3 regions of the Halorhodospira sp. 9622 genome follow, and region 2 is predicted to be linked to each of the others. Evidence: predicted binding sites of a transcription regulator. Region 2 holds the regulator's gene; each other region holds the start of a gene.
What was found. Region 2 encodes sigma-54, which starts transcription at its own class of promoters, with help from an activator protein. Its sites were predicted from a motif close to TGGCANGNTNCNTGCTT; they were not measured.

Region 1 (3,271 bases), on a different contig from region 2:
CGTAGGCGTGGGGGCGCTCCTGGTTGATGTCCAGAAACGGGATGCGCGCCTTCAGCGCGGTGTACATGTTCCGTCCGCCGGCGATGAGCACGTCGGCCTCGTGGGCGCGGACGGTGTCGATCAGCGTCCGCGGCGCGCCGCTATCGAGCATCTGCGCCTGCTCGCCCATCAGCTCGCGGATACGCGCCTTGTCCGCCTCGGTGGATTTGCGCGTTCCGGTGGCGACCACCTCCATGCCCAGATCCTGCAGCGCCGAGACCACCGACCAGCTCTTCACGCCGCCGGTATAGAGCAGGGCGCGGCGCCCGCGCAGGCGCTCGCGGTAGGGCTCCAGCGCGGCATCGGCGCGGGCCTCCTCGCGGGCGATGACCTGCTCGGTGCGCTCGGTCAGCGCCGGGTCGTCGATCAGCCGGGCGAAGCCGCGCAGGGCGGCGGAGGTGTCGGCGACGCCGTAGAAGCTGCCCTCGAAATACGGGATGCCGTAGCGCTCCTCCAGGGTGCGCGCCACATTCAGCAAAGCCTTGGAGCAGACCAGCATGTTGGCCTCGGCCCGGTGGAGGGTCTGCAGCTCGTGGTAGCGGGCGTCGCCGGATAGGCTGCCGAGCAGGCGCAGGCCGAGCTCGTCGAGCAGCGGCAGGACGTTCCAGAATTCGCCGGCGATGTTGAACTCGCCGATCAGGCCTACGTCGTGGATCTGGCGGTCCGCCGGTTGGTCCTCTGCCGGCACCGGTTCCGGCTCGCGGGTGCCGACGATGTGCCGGACCACCGCCTCGCCAGCGATGCGGTTGCCCAGGTTTTTGCTGCCGTAGAATCCGGCGCAGTCCACCGGGATGACTGGCGTGCCCCAGCGGCGCTCGGCGCTGCCGCACACCGCCTCGAGGTCGTCGCCGGTGAGTGCCGGTACGCAGGTGTTGTAGACGAACACCGCCGCCGGGGCGTGTTCGTCCACGGCCTGCTTGATGGCGTGGAACAGCCGCGCCTCGCCCCGGCCCATGATCACGTCCTGCTCGCTGAGGTCGGTGGTCATGCCGATGCGCCACAGGGTGGGCCCGGTGGAGCGGGTGCCGCGGTTATCCCAGGAACTGCCGGCGCAGCCGATGGGGCCGTGGACGATGTGGGCGGCGTCGGCCACCGGCAGCAGGGTGATCTGGGCGCCGTCGAAGGCGCAGCCGCCGGCGGCGGCCCCGGGGGTGGGACGTGCGCAGCCGGACTTCGACCCCTGGTTGTGGGCGCAGCCCGGCTCGTCGAGCAGAGCGGCGATCTCCTGGTTGCGCATGGGCGGGCAGCTCCGGTCGTGGGTGGCTTGCCCGCAGTGCAGCAAGGCGCGTGCCACGCCCGGTCCGCGGTCGCCGCCGCCCTGTGCCGGGCGGTGGCCGGGCGGTGGCCGGGCGGCGAGCGGCGCGCGCGTGTCGCAAATCCGACGGGCGGGCGTTATCGTGTGCCCTTTCGCACAACCTGCGTTGACCCGGGATAGGGCGCACCGCAGACTATTTGGAATCGTTGCAAAGTACCCGGGACCCGAGCCATGCGGCAGATCCTGCTCGACACCGAGACCACTGGCATGGACCCCGCCGAGGGGCACCGCATCATCGAGATCGGCTGCGTGGAACTCGAGCGCCGGCGGCTGACCGGCAACAACTTCCACGAGTACCTCAATCCCGATCGGGCGGTGGACGAGGGCGCGGAGAACGTTCACGGCCTGTCGAACCGCTTCCTGGCGGACAAGCCGCGTTTCGCCGACATCGCCCGGCGCTTCGTCGACTATGTCCGGGATGCCGAGCTGATCATCCACAACGCCCCCTTCGACGTCGGCTTCATCGACGCCGAGTTGGCCCGTCTGGGGCCGGCGTGGGGGCAACTCGAGGACTACTGCACCGTCACCGATTCGCTGCAGCTGGCGCGGCGCATGCATCCGGGGCAGCGCTGCAGCCTCGACGCGCTGTGCAAGCGCTACGGCGTGGACGGCTCGCGGCGCGAACTCCACGGCGCGCTGCTCGACTCCGAGCTGCTCGCCGAGGTCTACCTGGCCATGACCGGTGGCCAGGGCAAGCTCTCCCTGGACGGCGAGGGCCTGGAGCCGGGCGGCGCCGAGCCGATCCAGCGGCTGTCCCCGGAGCGGCCGCGACTGCGCGTCCCGGAATCGGGCGAGCTGGAGCGCGAGGCCCACGAGCAGTTGCTCCAGCGGATCGAGGCGACCTGCGGTGGCCCGGCGCTGTGGCGCCGGGCGGGCGGCGGCGAAGAGGCGGCCGGCTCATGATCCGGGCACCGCTGCGGGCGCTGACCTTCGATCTCGACGACACCCTGTGGTCCGTCGAGGACGTGCTCGCGGCGGCCGAGCAGACCCTGCACGACTACCTGCGCGAAGCCTACCCGGTGGTGGCCGAGCGCTTCGATCCCGATCGCATGCGCCAGCTCCGCCGCGAACTCGCCGCCGCGCGGCCTGAGCTGACGCGCAACGCGACCACCCTGCGCCGTGCCACCATGGCCGAGATCGCCCGCTGCTGCGGGATCGATGGGACGGCCGCGGAGCGCTTTGTGGAGCAGACCTTTGCCGTCTTTCTCGAGGCGCGGCAGGCCCGGGTGGCCCCGTTCCCCGAGGTGTTGCCGGCGCTGCGCGAGCTCTCGGCGCGCTTTCGGATCGGCGTGATCACCAACGGCAACGCCGATGTCTACCGTACGGCGCTGGGGCCCTGCGTCGACTTCGTGGTGCGCGGCGTGGATATTGACATCCCCAAGCCGGAGCCGGCGATCTTCGCCCTGGCCTGTGAGCGTGCCGGGGTACCGCCGGGGGAGGTCCTGCACGTCGGTGATGATCCGCACACCGACGCCGCCGGCGCCCTGGCCGCGGGTATGCAGGCGGCGCTGATGTGCCGTCACGGCCCGCCGGAGCCGCCGGACGGCGTGCCCGACTGCCTCATGGTCCCGGACATGGAGGCGCTGCGCCGTGCCATCGAGCGCAGTGTGGGTGCGGGGCCGGCACAGGACGTTTAGAATGCTGTACAAAAGATGTACAAACCCAGGGAGATCATGAGTCGGGAGAGTGAGCAGAACCGGGAGGATGGTGCCCAAGAGCCAGAGCCACGCATACCGGTCGGCGTGAGCAGCTGCCTGCTCGGCGAGGAGGTGCGCTACGACGGCAGCCACAAGCGCAATCCCTTCGTGACCGAGGCGCTCTCGCGCTACTTCCGCTACGTGCCCGTCTGCCCCGAGGTGGCCATCGGGCTGCCCACCCCGCGGCCGCCCATCCGCCTGGAGCAGGCCGAGGACGAGC
Region 2 (3,271 bases):
CCTGTATCCGGCACGGCGCGAGGAGGAATGACCCGTTGGTGACGCTGCGCGCGGAGGGGCTGAGCAAGCGCTATCGCGGCCGCACCGTGGTCAACGGCGCGGGGCTGGAGGTCGCCGACGGTGAGATCGTCGGCCTGCTCGGCCCCAACGGGGCCGGCAAGACCACGTGCTTTTACATGGTCGTCGGCCTGGTGCAGGCCGACGAGGGGCGAATCACCCTGGAAGGCGACGACCTCACTCGGTTGCCCATTCACGCCCGGGCCCGATTGGGCATCGGCTACCTCCCCCAGGAACCCTCGGTCTTTCGTAAACTGAGCGTTGCGGATAACGTACGGGCCATCCTGCAGCTGCGCGACGACCTGGACGGCACTGAGCGCGAGCAGGAGCTGGATCGCCTGCTCGAGGAGTTCGGCGTGACCCACGTGCGCGACTCCCCGGGGATCGCCCTGTCCGGGGGCGAGCGCCGGCGCGTGGAGATCGCCCGCGCCCTCGCGGCGAATCCGCGGTTCATACTGCTTGATGAGCCATTCGCCGGGGTCGACCCCATCTCGGTGGGCGAGATCCAGCGGATCGTCCGCCAGCTGGCGCAACGGGGTATCGGCGTGCTGATCACCGACCATAACGTGCGCGAGACGCTGGGCATCGTGCAACGCGCCTACATCCTCAGTGACGGCGAGGTGCTGGCCGCCGGGGACGCCGAGAGCGTGCTGGCCAACCCGCGGGTACGCGAGGTGTACCTGGGCGAGGACTTCCGCCTGTGAGTGACGGACTACGGATGCTTCAAGCACAACGGACACGGCCATGAAGCAGTCGCTTCAGCTACGCATCGGTCAGCAGCTGACCATGACCCCGCAGCTGCAGCAGGCCATCCGGCTGCTGCAGCTCTCCAGCCTGGAGCTGCGCACCGAGATCCAGCAGGCCCTGGAGTCGAACTTCATGCTCGAGCTCGATGAGGAGGCCGAGCCCGGGCAGGAGCAGGAGCAGCAGGAAACGGAACCCCACGAGGACGAGGCACCGGCCAGCGAACCCGCCGGCGAGGACATCCCCGAAGACCTGCCCCTGGACACCTCCTGGGACGACATCTACGACGGCAGCACGGCACTGAGCGCCCCCGGCGACGAGGGTGCGCAGCGCGACACCCTCGACAACCGGCCGGCCGCCTCCGACAGCCTCCAGCAGCACCTGCACGCGCAGATCGAGCTCGAGGCCTTCTCCGCCCGGGAGCGCTCCATCGCCGAGGTCATCGTCGACGCCGTCGGCGACGACGGCTACCTGACCCAGAGCACCGAGGATCTGCTGGCCGGCTGTCCGGCCGACGAGCAAGTCAGCGCCGAGGAGCTAGAGGCGGTCCTGCAGCGTGTCCAGCGGCTCGACCCGACCGGCGTTGCCGCCCGCGACCCTCAGGAAGCGCTGTGCGTCCAGCTCGAGCAGCTTCCCGAGGACACGCCCTGGCGTGCGGAGGCGCAGCACGCCCTCCTCCACCACCTGGAGCTCATCGCCGAACGCCGCCATGACGACCTGGGCCGCGCCCTGGGGGTCGGCGAAGATGCCCTCGGCGGCATCCTCGGTCTGATCCAGAGCCTCGATCCACGCCCGGGCTCGCAGATCAGCGACACAACCCCGGACTACATCATCCCCGATGTCCTCGTCGTGCGCCGCGACGGCGTCTGGCAGGTGGAACTCAACGGCGAGACCGCCCCCCGCTTGCGCGTCAACGCGTATTACGCCAGCCTGATCCGCAGAGCGGACCGCAGCGCGGACAACCACTGCCTGCGCAACCATCTCCAAGAGGCGCGCTGGCTGATCAAGAGCCTGCGCAGCAGGAACGAGACCTTGCTGAAAGTGGCCAGCGCCATCGTAGAGCGGCAACAGGGGTTCCTCGACCACGGCGAGGAGGCGATGCAACCACTGGTTCTGCGCGAGATCGCCGAGGCGGTGGAGATGCACGAGTCCACCATCTCCCGCATCACCACCAACAAGTACATGCACACCCCGCGGGGCACCTTCGAGTTCAAGTACTTTTTCTCGAGCCACGTGCAGACCAGCGACGGCGGAGAGGCTTCGGCGACGGCGATCCGGGCGCGGATCCGCCGGCTGATCGCCGAGGAGGATCGGGCAAAACCGCTGAGTGACAGCGCGATTGCGCGTATCCTTCATGAGGAGGGGATCCAGGTGGCGCGTCGGACGGTCGCCAAGTACCGGGAGTCCCTGTCCATCGCATCGTCGGCGGAGCGCAGGGAGGCCCGGGGGCGCTGAGGCCCCCGGCTCCGCCGGCGGCAAAGGGGTTCAGGAGGCGGTATGCAGATCAAGCTCAGTGGGCATCATGTCGAGATCACCCCGGCCCTCCGGGCGCATGTGAACGAGAAGATGCAACGCATCCAGCGCCACTTCGACCACGTCATCGATACCGAGGTGATCCTCACGGTGGAGAAGAAGCAGCAGAAGGCCGAGTCGGTCATCCACATCGGGGGTGGCGGCGGGCGCGTTTTTGCCGATGCCATCGAGGAGGATCTCTATGCAGCCATTGACGTGCTCGTGGACAAGCTTGACCGTCAGGTCCTGAAACACAAAGAGAAGGCCGTCGATCAGCGACGGCAGGGCGCGTCCCTCAAGGCCAACTTTTAAGGCGGCGGGACGCGGTTCAGCGGGCCAGCCGATCGGACACTCCATGGACATCGAGCAACTCATCACGCCGGAACGTGTTCGCTGCGAGAGCGGCATCGAGGACAAGGAGCAGGTGCTCCTGCGCATAGGCGAGCTGATCGGGGCCAGCGGCGACGGCCTCGACGCCCGGGAGATCAGCAACCGGTTGCTGGCCCGTGAGCGACTGGGCAGCACGGGCCTGGGGCACGGCGTCGCCGTGCCCCACGCCCGCATCGACGGGATCGACCGCGCCATCGGGGCCCTCATCCGCCTGGACCGGGGCATCGATTTCGACGCCTTCGACAAGGCACCGGTGGACCTGCTCTTCGCCCTCGTCGTACCCGAGCACTTCACCGACGAGCACCTGCAGATCCTCGCCAGCCTTGCCGAGATGTTCAGCGACAGCAGCCTGTGCGAGCGGCTGCGCCGCTCCTCGGACGGGGACGAGCTGCAGATGGCCCTGCGCGAATGGCAGTCGCACGCCGACCCATCGTGAACGCGGCCGGGAACCGGCCGGTCATCCCCGGCCTGCTGATGGCGGTCCACGGCCGCGGGATCCTGCTGGAGGGCCCCAGCGGCGTGGGCAAGAGCGACGCCGCCCTGGCGCTGCTCGACCGTGGTCACGCCC
Region 3 (3,271 bases), on a different contig from region 2:
TGATCGAGGATGGTCAACTGGATGAAGCGGAGGCGGCGGCGCGCGATCTGACTGAGCGGGCTAGCGCTTATCCGGGCGGGCATTTTGCTCTTGGGCTCGTCCACTTCGAGCGCGGCCAGGCGCTCGAGGCGCGGCCGCATCTGGAGCAGGCCTTGGCCCGGCACCGCAATTTCCGCCCCGCGATGCCGTACCTGGCTGCGCTGCACATCCAGTCCGGCAATTTTTCGCAGGCTGAGCACCATCTTGAGCGGTTCGCCGCCGCCGGCGGACACACGGCCATGTCCTATGGGCTGCTGGCCGAGTTGCGGGTGGCGCAGGGTCGCCCGGAAGAGGCGCGCGAGATCTTGCGCCGCGCCGTGGCCGAGCGGCCGGGTCTGATGGATGCCTTTGCCCCCGTGCTGGCTGCCCTCTACCTGGATACCGGAGAGACGGAGCGCGGGATCGATACGCTGACCCGGGCGATGGAAAACCGGCCGGAGGCGCCGGCTCTCCAGCAGCTGCTCGGTGTGGCGTTGCTGCGCTACGGCGAGCCGGGCCAGGTCCGCGGGCTGCTGGGGCCCGCGGCCGGCGAGGACGCGGAGGGTATCGAGGCTGCCCTGGCTCGGCAGCGGCTGGAGGACGGCCGTTTCGCCGATGCCCTGGCCCTTGGCCAGGCCGTGCGCGATCAGGCCCCGGATCGCTCTCAGGGCTATACGCTGGTCGGTGCCGCCCATCTGGGTATGGGACAGGAAGAGGAGGCTCTGGCAGCGTTCGCCGACGGGCTGCGCCGGATCCCCGGCAATCCGGCGCTGGGAATGAATCTAGCCATGTTGCAGTTGCAGCGGGGTGAAGTGGAGGCGGCGCGCAGCGCGTTACTTGAGGTCCAGGAGCACCACCCGGGGCATCCGGAGTCAGCTCTCCAGCTAGCGCGCATGGAATCCGAGGTCGGTGGTGACGAGGCTGCGGGTCGGGACTGGCTCGAGCGGGCCGTAGCGGGGCACCCGGAGGCCCTTGAGCCGCACTTGGTGTTGGCTCGCCACCATCTGCGGGCGGGGGCCCCGGAAAAGGCGGGCGCCGTCCTGGATGCTGCCCGGGATCACCATCCAGCCCGGCCGGAGTTGCTCTTTGCGCGCGCTGATGTCTTCGAGCGGGCTGGCGACTACCGAGCCGCCGTGGCAGCTTTTGAAAGGCTTATCGACGCGGTGCCGGACCACAGTGCGGCTCATTTCCGGGTGGCGCGCAACCTCAATCGCCTGGGGGAGTTGGATGCCGCGGAGGCGCATATGCGTGCCTGGCTCGACCGTGCCCCGGAAGATGGACGGGCGCGGCATGTGTTGGGCTCCATGCTCATCGCAGCCGAGCGCTTCGCCGCTGCCGAAGCGATCTACCGCGAGCAGGTCGCTCGCGAGGGGCGTGACACCGTGGCCCTACACAATCTCGCCTGGCTACTGCGTGAGGCCGATCCGGAGGAGGCCGTGGGCTATGCCGAGCAAGCCGCCGCATTGGCACCCGGCGCTGCGAACGTCATGGAGACCTACGGTACGCTGCTCTACCGGCTTGCCGACCACGAGCGGGCAGCGGAGGTCCTCGGGCGGGCCCGTGAGCTTGCTCCGGACGCGCCGCGGATCGGCGTTCAGCTGGCACGGACCTACCAGGCCCTCGGTGATCTTGATCGGGCTGAGGGGCTTCTGCGCGGCGTGCTCGAAGAGCATGCCGAGTTCCCTGCGCGTGCCGAGGCCGAGGCGCTGCTTGAATCCCTCGGCTCCGCTGGTTGATTGCCCCCGTCTAACCTGGAGCGCAATGCGCTCCCGCGAACGCCCCCGTCTCTAGGGGGCGTTTTCGTTGGGGTTGTCGGACGCCTTTACAGGCGGCCATTCCGATTCCCGCGAAGAGTCGGGATGGCCGCGGCCTTTCGATAAAAACACTTCAGGAACAATCGGCTAACGGGTCCGTGTGGCCGGGTGCCCAGATGGCACGCCTTCTGCATTCAGGATGTGGGCGACCCCGTTCGCCCCCTTGAACAGGAGATTAAGCCGTGAAACTGCAAAGAGCGTTTCTAACTTCAGTACTGGGTCTAGCGCTGGCGGCGCCGGCCTGGGCCGGGGATCCTTTCATCATCGATGTCGGTCAGGATTTCTCCGGCAATGAGCGGACCACCACGGGCCAGATCCGGACCCTGGCGGTCAGCGATAGCCTGGCGACGTCGTTCTACTTCGTTGAAACCGCCGATGAGCCTGTCTTCGGACAGATGGCAGCTTCAATCGAACCCGGCACCCGGGTCGCTGATACGAATATCCAGAGCCTCATGGACAGCTACGGCTTCCAGGCCGGCACCTTCACCGCTATCGACGGTACGACAGAGGTAGAGTTCCGCAATCCCGATCCGTCTCAGGACCGGAACGTGGTGAACCTTAACTTCCTCACTGGTGAGGGTGGAATTCAGGGTCGCAACGGCTTTTCCTCGGAGGACTGGTTCATCGATGGAGAAGGCTGGGGTCTGACCTATGACTATCAGATCTTCGGGCAGGTGACCAATGGTGGAGTCTTCTACGACGACGGCTTCGTGAACGTCTACTACGAGGACGGCGACAGTGGGGACCGAACCCAGGTGCTGCGCATGCTGGTCGAGCGTTCGGACCTGCAGCTGGGCAACCTCGATATCTTCGGCCGGGTCGTGTACGAAGACTTCGACTTCAGTGAAGAGTTCGTGCAGAACTTCTTCCGGGATGTTGGCACCGGCAAGACCTTCTACGAGCTGGCGTCCGAGGAAGAAGGCCTGATGATCCCGGTCAGCTGGCGCTTCGACGGCAACATCGATCCGCCGCTGCCGACCGACGATCAGCTGGTGGCTTTCGAGTCGGAGGATGGCACCTCGGTGCTGGTCCGCCAGTCCGAACAGGACGGGACCTTCCGCTACGAGGTTCCGGAGCCGAGTGTCCTGCTGATGATGGGCTCGGGACTGGTGCTGCTCGGCCTGGCGCTGCGGGTCGGGCGGCGCGAGGACGAGGAGGTGGCGTACTGATCCTCGCAGGTCCTCCATCTTCAACAAGGCGATAAACGGCCGCCCCCAGGGGCGGCCGTCTCTTCAATCAGCCCCGCGGTCTTGCCCGGCGGTGCGACAGGGCGATCAACAATGCTGGAAGCACCACCAAATCCACCAGCCAAGCAATAAGCAGACCGAAGGCGGTCAACAGTCCAAAGGCCTGGGTCGGTTGGAAATCGGAAAGGCCCACCAGCAGGAACTGACCCACCAGCACCACGGTGGTCGCTGTGACTGCGCGGCCGGCTTGCC

Region 1: a site for sigma-54 is predicted at 1,316-1,332, ahead of nifE (nitrogenase iron-molybdenum cofactor biosynthesis protein NifE). Genes of this name have one in related genera too.
Region 3: a site for sigma-54 is predicted at 1,950-1,966, ahead of LRG07_RS02040 (PEP-CTERM sorting domain-containing protein). Genes of this name have one in related genera too.

The regions. Positions count from the first base shown of each region.
Region 1 covers NZ_JAJNRE010000009.1:63,060-66,330, reverse strand. The annotation lists gene nifE (nitrogenase iron-molybdenum cofactor biosynthesis protein NifE) at 1-1,276, opposite strand, end outside; gene dnaQ (DNA polymerase III subunit epsilon) at 1,526-2,257, shown strand; gene LRG07_RS06995 (HAD family hydrolase) at 2,254-2,991, shown strand; gene LRG07_RS06990 (DUF523 and DUF1722 domain-containing protein) at 3,028-3,271, shown strand, end outside.
Region 2 covers NZ_JAJNRE010000012.1:68,383-71,653, reverse strand. The annotation lists gene lptA (lipopolysaccharide transport periplasmic protein LptA) at 1-31, shown strand, start outside; gene lptB (LPS export ABC transporter ATP-binding protein) at 36-761, shown strand; gene LRG07_RS08500 (RNA polymerase factor sigma-54) at 802-2,256, shown strand; gene hpf (ribosome hibernation-promoting factor, HPF/YfiA family) at 2,299-2,625, shown strand; gene LRG07_RS08490 (PTS sugar transporter subunit IIA) at 2,669-3,139, shown strand; gene LRG07_RS08485 (HPr kinase/phosphorylase) at 3,112-3,271, shown strand, end outside.
Region 3 covers NZ_JAJNRE010000002.1:191,133-194,403, reverse strand. The annotation lists gene prsT (XrtA/PEP-CTERM system TPR-repeat protein PrsT) at 1-1,754, shown strand, start outside; gene LRG07_RS02040 (PEP-CTERM sorting domain-containing protein) at 2,015-3,001, shown strand; gene LRG07_RS02035 (RND family transporter) at 3,069-3,271, opposite strand, start outside.